3 regions of the Paenibacillus sp. FSL E2-0151 genome follow, and region 1 is predicted to be linked to each of the others. Evidence: riboswitches for the same ligand, from Rfam matches in the RefSeq annotation. Region 1 holds a riboswitch; each other region holds the start of a gene.
The links. A riboswitch is a leader RNA that binds a small molecule or an ion and turns the genes downstream of it on or off. The one in region 1 is predicted to bind thiamine pyrophosphate.
Positions count from the first base shown of each region.

Region 2: linked by a shared signal. The riboswitch ahead of MHI55_RS02675 (ABC transporter substrate-binding protein) and the one ahead of MHI55_RS04995 (ABC transporter ATP-binding protein) in region 1 are both predicted to bind thiamine pyrophosphate.
Region 3: linked by a shared signal. The riboswitch ahead of tenA (thiaminase II) and the one ahead of MHI55_RS04995 (ABC transporter ATP-binding protein) in region 1 are both predicted to bind thiamine pyrophosphate.

Region 1 covers NZ_CP150308.1:1,077,276-1,082,845, forward strand. Annotated here, with positions in the region: gene MHI55_RS04985 (ABC transporter substrate-binding protein) at 1-702, opposite strand, end outside; gene MHI55_RS04990 (ABC transporter permease) at 870-1,607, opposite strand; gene MHI55_RS04995 (ABC transporter ATP-binding protein) at 1,687-2,451, opposite strand; TPP riboswitch at 2,610-2,712, opposite strand; gene MHI55_RS05000 (radical SAM/SPASM domain-containing protein) at 2,930-3,805, shown strand; gene MHI55_RS05005 (pectate lyase) at 4,153-4,821, shown strand; gene MHI55_RS05010 (copper amine oxidase N-terminal domain-containing protein) at 4,997-5,570, opposite strand, start outside.
Region 2 covers NZ_CP150308.1:540,887-546,456, forward strand. Annotated here, with positions in the region: gene MHI55_RS02665 (ABC transporter permease) at 1-64, opposite strand, end outside; gene MHI55_RS02670 (thiamine-binding protein) at 64-354, opposite strand; gene MHI55_RS02675 (ABC transporter substrate-binding protein) at 577-1,617, opposite strand; TPP riboswitch at 1,837-1,949, opposite strand; gene MHI55_RS02680 (NAD(P)-dependent oxidoreductase) at 2,095-2,850, opposite strand; gene MHI55_RS02685 (VOC family protein) at 2,868-3,254, opposite strand; gene MHI55_RS02690 (hypothetical protein) at 3,429-3,938, shown strand; gene MHI55_RS02695 (MFS transporter) at 4,360-5,570, opposite strand, start outside.
Region 3 covers NZ_CP150308.1:3,702,233-3,707,802, forward strand. Annotated here, with positions in the region: gene MHI55_RS16705 (endo-1,4-beta-xylanase) at 1-1,508, shown strand, start outside; TPP riboswitch at 1,715-1,812, shown strand; gene tenA (thiaminase II) at 1,925-2,587, shown strand; gene MHI55_RS16715 (spore coat protein) at 2,799-3,095, opposite strand; gene MHI55_RS16720 (hypothetical protein) at 3,107-3,307, opposite strand; gene MHI55_RS16725 (zinc-dependent alcohol dehydrogenase) at 3,339-4,475, opposite strand; gene MHI55_RS16730 (spore coat protein) at 4,472-4,858, opposite strand; gene MHI55_RS16735 (spore gernimation protein GerQ) at 4,870-5,112, opposite strand; gene MHI55_RS16740 (hypothetical protein) at 5,301-5,570, shown strand, end outside.

The DNA of each region.
Region 1 (5,570 bases):
GTTAATCGATTTCATGGCATGTCCTTCTTTCTCCAAAATCAATTGTTCATGGTTAATAAAACCACCCATAATCGCATCCGCTTGTCCGGAAGCCAGCGAAGGAATCAGATCGAACCCAACGTCGACCAGATTTATGTTGTCGGGATTGCCGCCATCCTTACTGATCATCGTGCGTACCATCGCTTCGTACAGAGGAATGGAGGAATAACCAACAGTCTTTTCTTCAAGATCTTTGGGTGAACTTACGTTGCCATTCGCTTCGGTCAACAGATGCACAAGCGGGTGCCGAACAACAGCAGCAATGGAACGTACAGGAATGTTCTCGCCACGCGCGAGCAAGATTTGGGGCTGGTAACTTAGGGCCAGATCAATTTTTCCGGCAGCAACAAGTTTGAGCGAATCATTGGTATCCGCAGGCATCTGAATATCGAGATCCAGACCTTGGTCTGCAAAGTATCCTTTTTCCTGAGCCACATAGATGAAGGAGTGTACTGCATTCGGGTACCAGTCGAGCATGATAGACAGTTTATCTTTGGCGTCTGATGCAGGTTCGGTTGCAGACGGATCTGTTTGCTGTGTATTGGTTGCCGAATCTGTTGTTGGCGTATTTTGGCTATTGTCTGTGGTGCTGCATCCGCTAACGATCAGCAAAAGGCTAATGAGTATGATGGGAAGCAGGGAGTATATACCTTTGTTATTCATAAATGAAGTTCCTCATTTCATCGTTTTGATTTGTAGAAAATGGGCAACAGCATGTTAACGATAATGTGACAATGAACTGATTGAAGATGTTGCTGAAATTGTGCATAAGATATGTTTTGTTTTGAAGATTGTAACTACTGTATTTACATCTAATTTCTGTCTAAGTATTATCCAACCTTTCTTTTGCCTCCATGACGATGACGCCGTATGCTAAACCGTTTCTCCAGCCAGGTAATCAGTACAAACAAAACGATCCCAAGCAGGGATAACAGCAAAATGGCGGCAAACATCGCATCCGTGTTCATGTTGCTGGACATACGACGGCTGAAGTACCCTAGACCTTTGCTACCACCGAGCCATTCGCCAATCGTTGCCCCAACCACGCAGTACACCACAGACATCTTTAGCCCCGAGAAAAAAGAGGGAAGTGCCAGCGGAACCTGGAGTTTGCAAAAAATATCCCACTTGCTGGCGCCCATGGTGAGCAACAGTTCACGCTGCTCTGGATCGCCTTGGCGGAGTCCATCGTAGGTACTGACCACAATGGGGAAGAATGCGATTAAAAATACCACGGCGACTTTGCTCCACAACGTGTAACCAAACCACAGGATAAATACGGGGGACAAGGCAATCAACGGTATGGTCTGACTGATCACGATGAAGGGATACAATGCCCTTTCAATCGATCGGTTCATATGCATGCCTGTTGCCAGCGTAATTCCAGTCACTATGGACAAGACAAAACCAACAACAACCTCCATAAAGGTAGCAGGCAGATGGATGGTCAACAGCAGACGGCGATGCTCAACCAGTGAGCTTACGATGGCCGTGGGTGCAGGAATGATGAAGGAGGGCACCCATCCCATACGCACAATCACTTCCCAGATCGCCAGTAATAAGAACATGAGCATAATGAACAGACCATATTGGGAAAACGACCTCGAGAGCCACTTTAAACACCACGTCCAGACGCTAACCTCAGCTCTATCGTGCATGCAATTGTTCCTCCAGTTGTTGCCTCATCTGCACGAGAGCCGGTTCGTAGATCATGTCCGAATGCCTTGGGCGTGGTAAAGGAACCGTCATCTCCTGCAACTGCTGACCTTGCCCTCCTGGAGTTAACAGAATGATACGGTCACTTAACAGCAGGGCTTCTTCGATGTCATGTGTAATGAACATCACGGTTTGGCCAAAGCTCTCCCACAGCTCCAGCAACCAGCGATGCATTTCTCGTTTGGTTAATGCGTCGAGTGCACCGAAGGGTTCATCCAGCAACATGAGCTGCCCGCCTGTAAGCAAGGTACGAAGCAATGCCACCCGCTGCCGCATGCCGCCGGATAACTCATCCGGATAGGAATGTTCATAACCGGACAAGCCGAACCTTGCCAATCCTGCGATGATATCGGCTCGTAGTTTGTCCTTATCCTGTCGGCCTGGTGCAAGCTCGGCAGGTAGCATGCAGTTCTCCATGACGGTACGCCAGGATAACAGCAGATCTTTCTGCGGCATATAGGCGACTCGTCCGAGCCGTTGTCCTTGCGGGACATCAGCTATATCGATGGTGCCAACGGTTGGTTCATGCAAGCCTGCGAGCAGCTTGAAGAGCGTGCTTTTACCTGATCCGCTGGAGCCGATGAGCGAGACAAATTCTCCTTGTTGAACCTGAAGCGACACATTGGAGAGCACAGGGGAACCCTTTTTTTCGGGAAAAGCAAAGCTTACGTTGTGAATGGTTACATGGTTATCCATCTGATCCTCACCCCCTTGATGTCAGACTACTGCAATAACAACGGCATCCTATACTCTGCAAAAGGAACAAAAAAGACCCACCCATTTCCGGAGAAATGAGTGGGTCTGTAAGTTAAATCCGCAATTTATCTTCACATACATGAAAAAATTCCGCTTACTAAAAGGCCGCTCCACTTCCCTCCGCTGGTATGATCCAGATCAGGTTCAAAGGGTCCGAATAGTCATATTCGTCTCAGCCGCAAGGCTCCCCTAGTGCAAAAGTTCAAGATATGCAGTTGTGTGTTCAGCATATATCAATCGAACATGAACTGTAAAGAGGCAGCATGATAGAATTCTTGAGATGAACTTGGAGTCATACCCGAACAACTGAACAATTTACCTGGGCTCCCTAACCCGATATAATAGTGGTGGCGCATATTGGCCGGATCACAAATGCAGGTGGGATTGTTCTCCCTCCTAGGCAGAATGGGGACCCGAGTTGAAAACGTTCAAAAAAGTATATATTGAGATCACGAGTATCTGCAATCTGGCATGCAGCTTCTGTCCGCAGACACAGCGTGCCAAAGGATTCATTGACCCTGAAGTCTTCAACAATATACTGGATCAAGTTAAACCACACACCAATCATATTTACTTACATGTCAAAGGTGAACCCTTGTTGCATCCCAAAATAGATCTGTTGCTCGATTCCGCACATGAGAAGGGACTCAAGGTGAACATTACAACGAATGGTACACTGCTGCCCAAGACTCAGCATAAATTGCTTGGCAAACCGGCGCTGCGGCAGATGAATTTCTCCCTGCACAGCTTCGATGGGCATGAAGGTTCAACAGATCGTGACGGGTATCTGCGTCATATTTTGTCCTTTGTACACGAGGCCGTTAAGCACAATGTCATCATTTCATTCCGGTTGTGGAATCTGACACAGGATAACTTCACAAATGCTCAGATGAATCGAAATCGGGAGACCCTTGAAGTATTGGAACGTGAGTTTAATCTGGACTTCCGCATTGAGGAAAAAGTAGTTCCAGGCAGCGGGGTCAAAATTGCCCCGAATGTATACCTGAATCAGGACCATGAGTTCCAGTGGCCAAGTCTGGATGCACCTGAAGATGACGGTAAAGGCTTTTGCCATGCACTTCGCGGTCAGGCAGCTGTGCTTGTAGATGGAACGGTGGTTCCATGCTGTCTCGATGGCGAGGGTGTGATTAACCTTGGTAATGTGCACGAGAAGTCATTCTCGGAGATTATTGAGGGTGAGCGAGCGAACAATCTGGTATATGGCTTCTCCAAACGCGAAGCTGTAGAAGAGTTGTGTAGAAAGTGCGGTTATCGTCAGAGATTTGGAGCCTGATATCTTATATCAGCAAGCCAGAAGCCATTCAAGATCACACATTTGGAGACAAATGCAGTGGTCTTTCTTTGTTATCGGGGATTAAGTGAGGGGTATATACGTTACAAATGAGCATACCAGAGGTTGATATGAGCATATTGCTTGAGAGACCTAGCATGCAAAAAATGCCGATATGACAGGGATTGTACGATGTCATGATATATCTGATCTAATGATTATTCTAGTTACCTCCCTTATTTGGTAAGATTAGGTTGTAGATCGGACAGAGGTGCACCTCTGAAGATCTTCCAGTACAAGCCCAGGCTGTACACTACCAAAAAACGAGAGAATAAGGGAGGAATAAAGTTATGAAAAAAATGTTGACGTTGTTACTGTCCGCTGGTTTGGTTGCTTCTATATTTGGTGCAGTTCCGGCTGCGGCTGCGCCTACGGTTGTAAATTCAACCATTGTGGTTCCAAAGGGCACGACCTATGACGGCCAAGGTAAAACATTTGTAGCCAATCCTTCCACACTGGGCGACGGATCTCAAGCAGAAAATCAGAAGCCAGTCTTCCGTCTGGAGGCAGGGGCCACGCTCAAAAACGTAAACATTGGATCACCAGCTGCTGATGGTGTTCACTGTTATGGCAACTGTAATATATCGAATGTGGTCTGGCAGGACGTGGGCGAGGATGCACTGACATTGAAGTCTGCCGGAACGGTTAACATTACCGGTGGGGCAGCGTATAAGGCTTATGATAAAGTGTTCCAGATGAATGCAGCTGGAACAATTAACATCAAAAATTTCCGTGCAGATGATATTGGCAAACTGGTTCGCCAAAATGGTGGAACTTCCTTTGCAGTTAACATGACGCTGGATAACTCCAACATTTCCAATGTGAAAGATTCGATTATGCGTACAGACAGCAGCACATCACAAGGGAAAATTACGAATACCCGTTATTCCAAAGTGCCAACCCTATTCAAGGGATTTGCTTCAGGTAAGACCAGTCAATCCGGCAATACGCAATATTAAACAGGAGATTGAATCGCTGGAGTTGGTAAAAGTTAAGCTCCACTTGTGATTTGAAGTTAAAATATAACGCCAAAAAGAGCGTCCCAAGGTCATTGCCACAATGACTTTGAGGGCGCTCTTTGTAATGCAGATGTGATAATTTCTGCTGAGCAATGTCTTATAGAGGATGCTCAGACTATTTCTCTCCCGGAACTTCAACGATGACTTTGCCTTTCTCGGGGACAACAGAACCGGTATCAATAGAGCCCAATTTGTTCATGATCTCGTAAGAGGTTTCTTCAAGCATGCGAGAGTACTTGAATGATACGAGTGTTTGACCTGTTACGGAAGGACGAGTCCCTGCTTCAGCAACGGCTTTGTTTTTAATAAAGAACAGGTCACCGATGGTTCCGGCATTTTTGCTGATGTTAGCCTGCCATTGTAACAGTGCACTTCCATTTTTAAGGATATAATAACTGATCAGATCGTTATCCTCAACAACGAAAAAACGATCTTTTTTACCTTGCTCAAAGATGTATTCAATGGATGAATCCACCGGACCCAAAGGATTGCGAATGTCCAGACGTGCTTGTCCCAGTTCAGAGAAGCGTGGCAGATGCAGTGCGGCTTCACGCGTCACAGTCAGATCGGAACTGTTATATTCTTTTACAATCGTAGCATCGGTAGTGTAAATATAGGCTTCCTTGGCCTTCTGGTTCCACTGCACCTTGGCACCAAAAGCTTCACCGATGGCACGGAGCGGAAGCATC
Region 2 (5,570 bases), 540 kb from region 1:
ATATCGCTATAAAGAGAATAACCGCCACAATGGGCGGCCATACACTCTTGAAATAGGCATGCATTAGCGATACTTCTCCGTCAGGGTATCCATGCTGAAGCCAGTAGGGCTATGGGCGATTTTGATCTGGGAGATGATGCTTGGGCTGCCAGCCTCCACGAGTACCTCGTGCATTTTACGGACAACCTCCAGCAGTTCCTCCAGTTCCCCCTCCATCGTGGTGTCGAGTGCGTTCACCTGATATTTCAGGCCGGATTGCTGAATAACTTCAATGGCGCGATCTACGTAAGGATAAGAGTTCTCGCCATTTGGCGTTTTGGGAATAACCTGAATGCTAAGTAGTGTGCTTGCCATGAGAGATCACGGCTCCTTTCGTGATATATAAAATGAACTAATGACTGTTACACTTGCCACTTCGATGACAGAATAACCTTCCAATCGCTGTTATCCCCAGATTTTTGATTCCCTTTCTCTAAAGGGAAAATCCGGTGATAAAGGCGACCGCTTCGCTTTTTCACGTTATTTCTGTCCTCTCCGTCCTCATGTAAATATTAAGTTCGTTTTATATGAGAAATTTTATTGGGGTAAAAACTCGTTCGTATATGCCTTGCTCACATCGATCTGTTCATCCAGCAGTTTTTTACTAAACATCCAGTCGGTGTAGTTCTGCCACACTTCCTGCTTTTGCTCACCCCAACGCGGGGCGTCATCTGTGTACTTTGGACTAAGCCATTTCTGGCTTGCCAGTACCAAGTCTTTATCCAGATCCGGTACGGCCTTGATCAGAATGTTTGCTGCGTCTTCCGGATGATCAATTGCGTATTGATACCCTTCGGAGGTGGCTTTCAGGAATGCTTTCACCAACTCAGGGTCGTTTTGGATCGTCTGCTCGTTTGTTACTAGTACAGGCGTGTAGTAATCCAGTGCATCTGAATAATCCTTCACATATAACATGTCGATCGGTTCTCCGCGCAGTTCGGCTTCAATACCTGTCCAGGCGTAGAAAATCCATGCAAAATCAATGTCCCGTTTTACTGCGGTGAAAAAGTCGGCGTCACCCATATTAATGTTTTTCACTTTGGATACATCGGCTCCGTCGCCTTCCATAATGGATTGCATCACGGCTTCTTCGACTGGGGAACCCCAACCGCCATAGGTTTTACCTTCAAAATCTTTCGGTGACTTGATATTCCGATCCGCCGGAGCAGCGAAACCAGATGTATTATGCTGAATAACTGCTGCGATGGAGACCAATGGAACACCCTGTGTGCGGGCTTGAGTTACACTCTCCTGATAACTTACGCCAAAAGGCACTTCATTCGAGGCAACCATTGTATCTGCGCCACCGGCACCTGGTTGTACAATCTCCACGTTCAAGCCTTCGGCCTTATAAAAACCTTGATCTACAGCTGCATACAGGCCGGTATGATTCGTATTTGGTGTCCAGTCGAGCACCACTTTAATATCTTTCAGGGCGGCAGTGTCACCTTCGTTGCTGCTTTCCGTATTTGTGTTGCCGTTCTGCCCAGCTGGGGCAGCTTCTTTGCCACCACATGCGGCTACAGTCACCATAAGCACGCACAAGAGCAACAATCCCATCGTTTTACGCCATTTCATCTGTGGTCTCTCCTTCGGTATGTCCGGCCGATTGGCACGGGGTACTCCTTGGCTTCATATCCAATCATCTTGCATAAATCGACAGATTTATACCAGTTGAGATCTGGATAACGTCACTTTTTTAGCTCTCTGGCTATATAAAAGAACATTAAAAAAGCGTCCCGTATTCCGGGACGCGTGCAGGCGTTAGAGAGGTGGCGTTCAGCCATAGGGCTGTGCCATTTCGATATACTCCGATTCCTACGCTGGCATGATCCAGATCAGGTCTAAGGGTTAGTATCTTGGTGGGATACACTCTCAGCCGGCCAATTCCGACTCCCCTGGGAAACTATGAAGTTACGGGCATTACTAGGTGTAATTATAGGCCAGCAGGTGGAACGTGTCCAGTCAGGAACTGGATGGGGACACGTATGAACTTATCAAACAGGCCGTTATACATATGTATAAGAGCCTGTTTGGATGTGTTATTTTCAATAATTATCGTGGGGAATCATATAAGGCAATCTGACTGAGTGCAAAAGCATCGGATTTTGGGTCATAACCTACCTGTTTCTGAGTGGTTTCCAGATTTAATCGTTTAAACCGATTATTCGAGATCCCATGCAGTATGGTGAAGGGTTCAAGATCGGTAGTTGTAATTGCTTTGAACATCAAATCACACAAGTCAGCCGGACTAATGTACGCGCTCATATCCCTTGCCTCCAGCACGGGTCCGTCCGGTTGAAAATCATCATATGCACCTATACGTACCGCAACACTTTGTAAACCTTCGGTATACGCAAAATAGGAAGCGAGCGATTCTCCAAAACATTTGCTAACCCCGTACAAATTCCGTGGACGTGTTGGCATGTCCGGATAGACTTGAGCATCAATGGGATACCCCTCAATCGTCTGTGCACTGCTTGCAAGAATGACTCTTCGTACACTTTGGTCTTTAGCTGCACGGAATACATTAAATGTACCTTTGATATTGATGTCCAACAACGATTCATAAAATTCGGCATTCGGAGAAGGATCTCCAGCCAGATGTACAACCACATCCATGCCTTCGCAAGCACGCTGACAGGCTTCGGGGTCTGTCACATCCAGTGTCATGATCTCATGGCTGGTCCCTTGATACGTATGCAGTCTGTCGATATTTAAATCCGTTAGTCGCAGGCGAAATGCTTCTGACAAGTGTTGGGACAAGTCACGTCCAATTTTTCCGGCTGCGCCAGTAATTAAAATGTTCATGAAATCAGCTCCAATTCTTAGCGCTGGAAGAACTCAATCCATTCCTTTTCAGGTCCATAGATGAAGAAATAGCGGTAACCGTTAGGCAGTGTGATAATCTCTCCGTCGATAAATTCGGCTTCGGTGGCTTGAATGCGTTTGTACTCAGAATCAAGATCATCCACGTGGATCGCAAAATGGTGCACCGTACCTTCAGAAGGCAGGTTGTCGCTGTATCCTTGAATTAGCTCAATCTCAGTCTCGTTACTTCCATTGAAGCCGAGAAAGGCGAGCTGAATGACGCCGTTAGTATGGGTTACGCGGTCTTTCAATTCAAGACCAACAATCTCCGTATAGAAACGCAGCGTGGTCTCCAGATCACGCACGGCAATGCCGACGTGGTCAATGCGTTTTTGAAAACTCACAATCAAAAACCTCCTTATGTAGTGAATGTTTCTACCATTTTAAGGGATATCATAGAGCTGTACTACATGGTTGTCAAATCCAATTTTAAATTGGAAAAATCATAATTGTTCACAGAATGTTCACTTATGCGGAGGGTTTGGTCATCTCTATAATTACGAAGGTAAACAGAGAGGATGAGAGAATTGCCAACCAGCAAGAAGGAACAAATTATTTTCGGATTAATGATGTGTACAGGAATGGTCTTGGTCATGATGTTCTTCAATCTATGGCACAGTGGGTTACTCGGCAAGATGTCCCCGCTTGAGATACTGCTTCAATTCATATTATGTTTTGTCATCGCGTTTCTGGTGGAGTCTTTCATTGTTGGCCCTGTGGCGAGAAAGATTGCATTCTCCTTGCCCTTTGACAAGTCCAACAAGATTTTGGGTGTGCTCGTCATGTCATTTTTCATGGTGATTGGCATGGTTCTGATCATGTCCATGTATGGAATGATTTCAGCGTATCTTGCAGACCAATTAAGTGGGGGTTCCATATTCCGTACCTATCTTCAGACGATCGCTCGCAACTTCAGCCTGGCGCTTCCATATCAGTTAATCATTCTGGGACCACTCGTGCGATATGTATTCGGTAAATTCATCAAGGATAACGGGCCCGTAATGCCTGTCGTTAACAAAAGTGTGTGATTCGGCTGGCCCTAAGTATTTCCTGGGCAATCTTGTGCAAATGAATAGATATTATTCTCACCTTTAATGAAAGGTGATGAGAGAGGCAAAGATAGGGCACTGCCGCCATATTACAGCGCTAACGAATCAAGAACACCTTATTAGGCCTGTTTTTAGGGAATGAAAAATCTAACGAATCTCAGCGGCGTTATTATGCAAAAAACCTCCAACAAGGCATTTAATTGAAGCTAATTATCTATAATAACGTCTCTAGGATTCGTTAGATTTCAAATATGCAGAAATGGAGGGGAATAGCGTGTGCTAGGTTCGTTAGAACAGAGTAACACTACAAAAAAATGCCCACCGTCAGGTCATGACAGTAGACATTACAATTTCTTTAATAGGTATTTCTAATCCTCAGGACTGGATCAACACAGAACTGTTAAGTCGCAGAATTCACCATATGTTTGTTCTGCCATTGATACGTGATCACGCTAATGACAAGTAGGCCAACTGCAAAGATGGCAAGCATCCATGCAGACTGATTAACCGCCAGATGATCAAGACTCCATCCCGTAGTCAAAGGCAGAATGGCACCGCCAACCCCACCTGAGGCAATCAAAATGCTGGGTGTGGATTCTTCTGTTCCGGGCAGCAGTTTACTGGCGAAGACAAGGGCAATGGAGAATATCCCTGACATCGCAAGTCCAAGCAGTAAGATGATGAGAAATGCAGACCAGATTTGGTTTGTAAATGGAAATATCATTAACAAGAGAACAGATGCAAGACAACTGTACAGGACATATACGCGGTATTGGAATTTCTCTGCGATATAACCGGCGAAGAGCCGTCCCACGGACATGGCAATCCAGAAACAGGTGACACTAAGGGCTGCTCCGGCTTCCTTCATGTTCATTTTCTCAATCAGGATCGCCGGCATGAAGTTCGCAAGACTCATCTCTGTGCCAACATAGAGGAAGAAGAACAGGACGAATAATACCAGAAGAGTCCTGTTACGGCCACGATAGGTTGGACTGGATGTACTTGCAGATGCGGGATGCATCTCACCCGATGTCCCAGCAGAGTGCGTATTTACGGAAGCATGATTTGAACTCTGTCGCTCCAGAAACTTATCGAGTTCACCGAATGATCCTTTCGCCCAGAAAACAAAGGTCAGCGCTGCGCAGATCGCAACAACGAGAAAGGAGAGACGCCAGTTTCCGGCAGCAATCAGACCGCTGGCAATGAGCGGCATGACCATCGCCCCAATCCCGAATAACACTTCCAGTCGACTCATAGCAACGGCTGTATTGTCTTTGATTGCAGCGATGATAATGGTGCCAATAACAGCTTCAACCATTCCGAATCCAAAGCCGGCAGCGGGTGCAATGACGAACATCCAGCCCCATGGTGGCAGCAACATGTAGGATAATTCTGCAATACAGAGCAACGCTGTGGCGATTAACAGGCCTCCCCGTTTACCAAAGCGTCTGTTCAGCCATGGAGATAACAATACACCACCCAGGAATCCGGCAAATTGGGCAAAGATCAGCGTTCCGCCTTGGCTATAATCTTTGCCGTAATGTTCAAGTGCAACCGGTAGAATGGAACCGAGCACAACGTGGGCAAGTCCAATCAGGAAATAGGACAGAC
Region 3 (5,570 bases), 2.6 Mb from region 1:
AGCATATGTATCAGTTGGTCAAACGACTGAAAGAGAAAGGGCTCATCGATGGTGTGGGTTTGCAATCCCACTATAACCTGGAATCCCCGCCCATCAAGGAAATTGAAAAAACGATCAGCATGTTCGCCGAACTTGGATTGGATATTCAGATCACGGAACTGGATGTGGATAGCGGAATTCCATTTGGTGAAGAGATGTCCGATGAAGTTGCAGTAAAGCAGGCGTATCGATATAAGGAACTGTTGGATTTGTACAAAAAACACAAAGACCACATTTCTTCAGTTACCTTATGGGGACTCCAAGATGAGAAGTCTTACAACAACCAGGCTATGCTGTTTGATTCAGCCCTTAAGGCCAAAAAAGCATACTGGGGACTTGTGGATGAATCCAGCTTGCCTGTGTTGACACAGAGAGCCGTCTCACTTTCGGGTAAACCGGATATCAAAAAACAGTCACAAGATCCGCTCTGGAACAAAGCGGTGTCTACTCCACTGAAGGGTGACTCTGCGGGATCAGCCAGTTTCCGCACCTTATGGGATCATAGTAACCTGTATATCCTCGTGGATGTTCAGGATGCGAAGGCAGATGTGAATGACAAAGTAGATATCTTTGTTGATCTCAATAATGGCAAGACCACTTCATATGAAGTAGATGACCGACATGTAATCATTAAGCGGTCGGGCAAAGCTGAGGGCGTGGAGAAGCGTTCATATCGTGTACGCGAGACCAAAGCCGGATATCAGGTTGAATTGTCCATTCCGTGGGGTGGTATCCAAGTCGGATCAGAATATGAAGCCGGATTGGATATCCGTGTGACTGATGGCGGTTCAAGTGGGACACAACCTTATAATCCACTGTACTGGAATGATCGAACACAATCTCAGGAACAGGATACAAGCAAATACGGCGTGATTCAGCTTGCCCCTATGCCCAAATCTGCACAAGCTGTACAAGGGATTGTTCAGATTGATGGGAAGAAAGACACATCATGGAATAAGGCTGCACCGATTGAAGTAAACCGGTTGAACCAAAGCGAAGGTGCAGAGGCAGTGGCTCGCGCAATGTGGTCAGGTGAATATCTATACCTGCTGATCGACGTCACTGATCCAAACATCATCACAGATAGCATCAACCCATGGGATCAGGATTCGGTTGAGATTTTCCTGGACGAGAATCACCAGCGCACACCGTATTTTCAATATGATGATGCCCAGTTCAGAATCAGTGCAGACAATGTAGGAACCTTTGCAGGGGGTGCCTCACCTGGACGCCTTGTAAGTGCTGTGAAGAAAACAAATAAAGGATATCTCGTAGAAGCCCGAATCCAGTTACATTCACTGACGCCCAAAACAGGAAATGTTCTCGGTTTCGAGCTTCAAATTAACGACAACCAGGGCGGAGGTAAGCAGAGCGTAGCCAAGTGGAATGATACGACCAATGAGAGCTGGAGAAACACTTCCCAGTACGGAATACTCACTTTTGTCGGAAAGAACAAACTCGGACATTAAACCATCGGCAGTAGTTGCAAGAATAGAAAACATCATAACAGTGGCTAAAACTCAACCATTGTTGTGATGGTTTTCATCGTTTACATACGTCACCAAAGGTGATGAGGGGCGATACAATCTGCCTTGACTATATTTAACAGCCCTTGATATACTAAATGGATGTTATTTTTTCTTTTATGGGAATAAGAAAGTAATCAACTACATACAACCGTTTGCGAGGGAGCCTTAACCGGCTGAGAGGGTGTTAAACCGACCTTACCTGACTTGGATAATGCCAACGTAGGGATGCAACGATGAAACACTGTACTTGGGTAGCTCATGCGAACCCCCTTGTTTTAGTGTATTTGTCTGCGAAACATCCTATGGATGTTTCGTTTTTTTGTTTTTAATACGTACATTATGAATTGGAGGAACACATGTTGACTATTTCAGAGAGACTATATCAGGCAGCACAGCCCGTGTGGAAGGAATGTCTCGAGCATCCCTTTGTTAAAGGAATCGGAGATGGTTCCTTACCGGTTGAACAATTTCGTTATTATTTGCTGCAAGACTACTTGTACCTGTTCGATTATGCCCGTGTATTTGCACTAGGTATCGTCAAGTCGCACGACCCCAAATTGATGCAGTTTTTTAGTAAAAACGTAGATAACATCCTGAATGGTGAAATGAAAATTCATCGTTCTTATATGGAGCGATTAGGAATTACAGAGGATCATGTGTTCCAGGTAAAACCTGCACTGAAAAATGCAGCCTATACTAACTATATGCTCTCTATTTCCCATGCGGGTGGCATAGCAGAAGTACTTGTATCCATTCTGGCCTGCTCATGGAGCTATGCGGAGATTGGTCAAGTCCTTGCTCAAAAGCCAGGTGCAGCTGATCATCCTTTTTATGGAGAGTGGATCACAGGATATGCTTCCTCTGAATACAACAGCAACAATCAATCCCTAGTGACGTTAACGGATAAGCTATTAGAAGGCTGTAGCGAGGGAACGTACCAACGGATGGAAGATATTTTCGTGATGTGCAGTCGCTTTGAGCTTGATTTTTGGGAGATGTCATGGAGGTTGGAGCCTTGAGTTCACTAATAGTTAATTCAATTAGCGAGCAGCGTCCATAAACAGTCTCAGGATGAAAAATAAGTAGATTTAAGTAAAGGAACGCTTGTATATGCGTGTTTCGTGACGATGCCAAAAAAAGGGCGGAGTGTATCCGCCTTTTTTATTGTTGAAATTCTTGACACAGGAACATTTTGTTCACTGAAGTCTCTAGCTAAAATCAAAAAGGGTGTCAGGACGGAATGTTCATAGCAGTCTGAATATTTTTCAGATCGAGCTGAATTTGCTCTGCAATATGGTAAGGGTGGTATAAGCCATGCTGCACCATGTAATTTGATATCTTTTCATGAGAGTCTATGGCTTCATCGAGCTGTTTCATCAAAATTTGTTTGATTTCGGGGGTGGCACATTCGGTCACAGCCATGGCGTAGTTTCTGACACCGCTCTTGGCGTTCATCAAAAAATCCATTGCGATCACGTCATCGGTCAGCGTATTAAGACCAGTCATGTGTTCTAATATTGGGTTCATTTTTTTATCTCCTATACAGTCGCTTTAGACAGCACTCCACCGAGCTCCTGAAGCTGCTGTTGTGATAATGTCGCATCTTGTTGCAAAATTTGCTTGAGCTCCGGGTCGGTTACCAGAGCTTGCATGGTCTTGGATTTTGTCATGCAAACCGTCTTGAACGCAGCTATTTCATGCACCTCGAGCATCTCATGCAAAGCGTATGTGGAATCCATTCAGATTGTCCTCCCATGTATCAATTCATATTTAAGGCTTTAAGATGACTTTAATGCAATCGTCCGTTTTTGTATCGAACACTTCATAGCCCCGCTTGGCCTCGCTGAGCGGAATGACGTGCGTAACAATGTCCCCAGGGTCCACTTTGCCAGACGTAACCAACTCGTACATGTATGGCATGTAGTGAATGACCGGAGCTTGTCCGGAACGGATATTCACGTTTCGCTGCATGATGTCACCGAGCGGGAATCCGTTATAACGTCCGCCGTATACACCAGTGACTTGAATGGTGCCACCTTTGCGGACAGCCTGAGATGCAATGATAAATGCACTCATGGTGCCGCCTTGCAGTTTCATACCGCTGGCTAGAAATTCAAGATCGCTCATCTTGCCGTCCATTCCTACCGCATCAATCACGACATCGGCGCCGCCTTTGGTCATTTCCTTGAGAGTGTTCCCAATATTCTTATCCTGTTCGAAGTTTACGATTTCCACATTGTTTGTTCGCTTTGCATGCTTTAAGCGGTAATCGACATAGTCGACGGCTATGACCCGCTTAGCTCCTTTCAGCCAGCAGAACTTCTGGGCCAGGAGTCCGACCGGACCGCAGCCGAGCACGATGACTGTATCACCATTCTTAACGCCGGCGTTATCTACGCTCCAGAATGCCGTCGTCATGGCATCGGCGATCAAGCTTAGCTTTTCGTCCGGTTGTTCGCAGTTTTCAGGGATCTTAAAGTGGGTAAAATTGGCAAATGGGACCCGTAAATATTCGGCTTGCCCGCCGGGATATCCGCCGGTCGTTCCGGAGTAGCCGAAATATGCGCCCATATCCCCGTGTTCGTTTGAATTGTCACATTGGCTTTCCAGCTGATTTTTGCAAAAAAAGCATTCTCCGCATGCGATGTTAAACGGAATGATCACACGGTCACCTTTTTTTACCTTGGTCACGCCAGGACCTACTTCTTCTACGATCCCCATCGGCTCATGCCCGATGACATAGTTTTCCTGAAGGTTAGGGATCATCCCGTGAATAAGATGAAGGTCAGAACCGCAAATGGCGGTACTGGTGATCTTTACGATCATATCGTCCGGTTTCACAATCTTCGCATCCGGCACCTCTTTGACCACGACATTTTTAACCCCTTGATACGTTACCGCCTTCATGCTTTATGTCCTCCAATATGTTCATCTGGGGTCCGATCAAACATCCCTTTACGTGACGTATCACCCGGGAACAGATTCATCTGCCCGATCATCACCGTATTTTTCGCCGAAAGCTGATCGAGTTGGTACTGTTCGTTCAACTCATAAGGATGAAACCATTTTTTGCGCATCATGAGCTCCGAGATTTCTTGGTGCATTGCAATCCCCTGCTTAAGATGAGTATGCAGCAGGGCTCTTACATCCGGTGAAGCCGTTTCCGTCAGGGCGATGGACAAATTACGTACACCCTCCTTGGCACGAAGAAGGAAGTCCATGGCAAAAGTCATATCTGCCATTTCCGGCATATTCAATGAATTAATCGGATCTAAATAATCGGTATTCATCTGAGTTCCCCTTAATGTGTTATAGGTGTCGGATTATTTGGAACGGGTGCTTGGAAAGGAGCTCTTGCGTAGATTGCTTGCAGCTCAGCGATCTGTTGTATGGATTGAGTTACGTCTTTCTGCATTAAGGCTTTTAGCTCTTGGTCAAAGACCAGGCCTTGCATAAGTTTCGACTTAGCGATGCAGAGCGTTTTGAAGTTTAACGCTTCATGCAGTTCCATCGATTCGTGCGGCGCTAGCGTTGGATTAGCCATTCAGAAATGATCCCCTCCTTTTTCATCAAGATTAGATTTTCCAATGCATCGGATCTTATACTAATATGGATCACCGGAGAGGTAAGATCCGAATATTCCCATACAGTCGCAGGGATATAAACAAAATCTCAATCCCATACTTATTTCTGTTTAAATGAATGATCTTACTCATGGAAGGAGGAGTCACGGTGCCCAATAAAAACAAAATTGATCTAGCAACCGAAAACGCAAGAAAACCAGCAGAAGATGCACTTAACTCGAGTGGTAGTAATACGCTGGAGCAGCATGCATCTAACGCGGTTTCTGAGGTGCAGACGGCTTTAAATCAGGCAATAAGCTCGTTAAGTGAATCTAATGTGGCAACAAATTCACAAGCGTTGGAGATTGCCAGGCAGCAATTGACCCGAGCAGAGGAATTTTTAGATCAAGCGATAACTTCAGCCAATGCATTAGGTTTA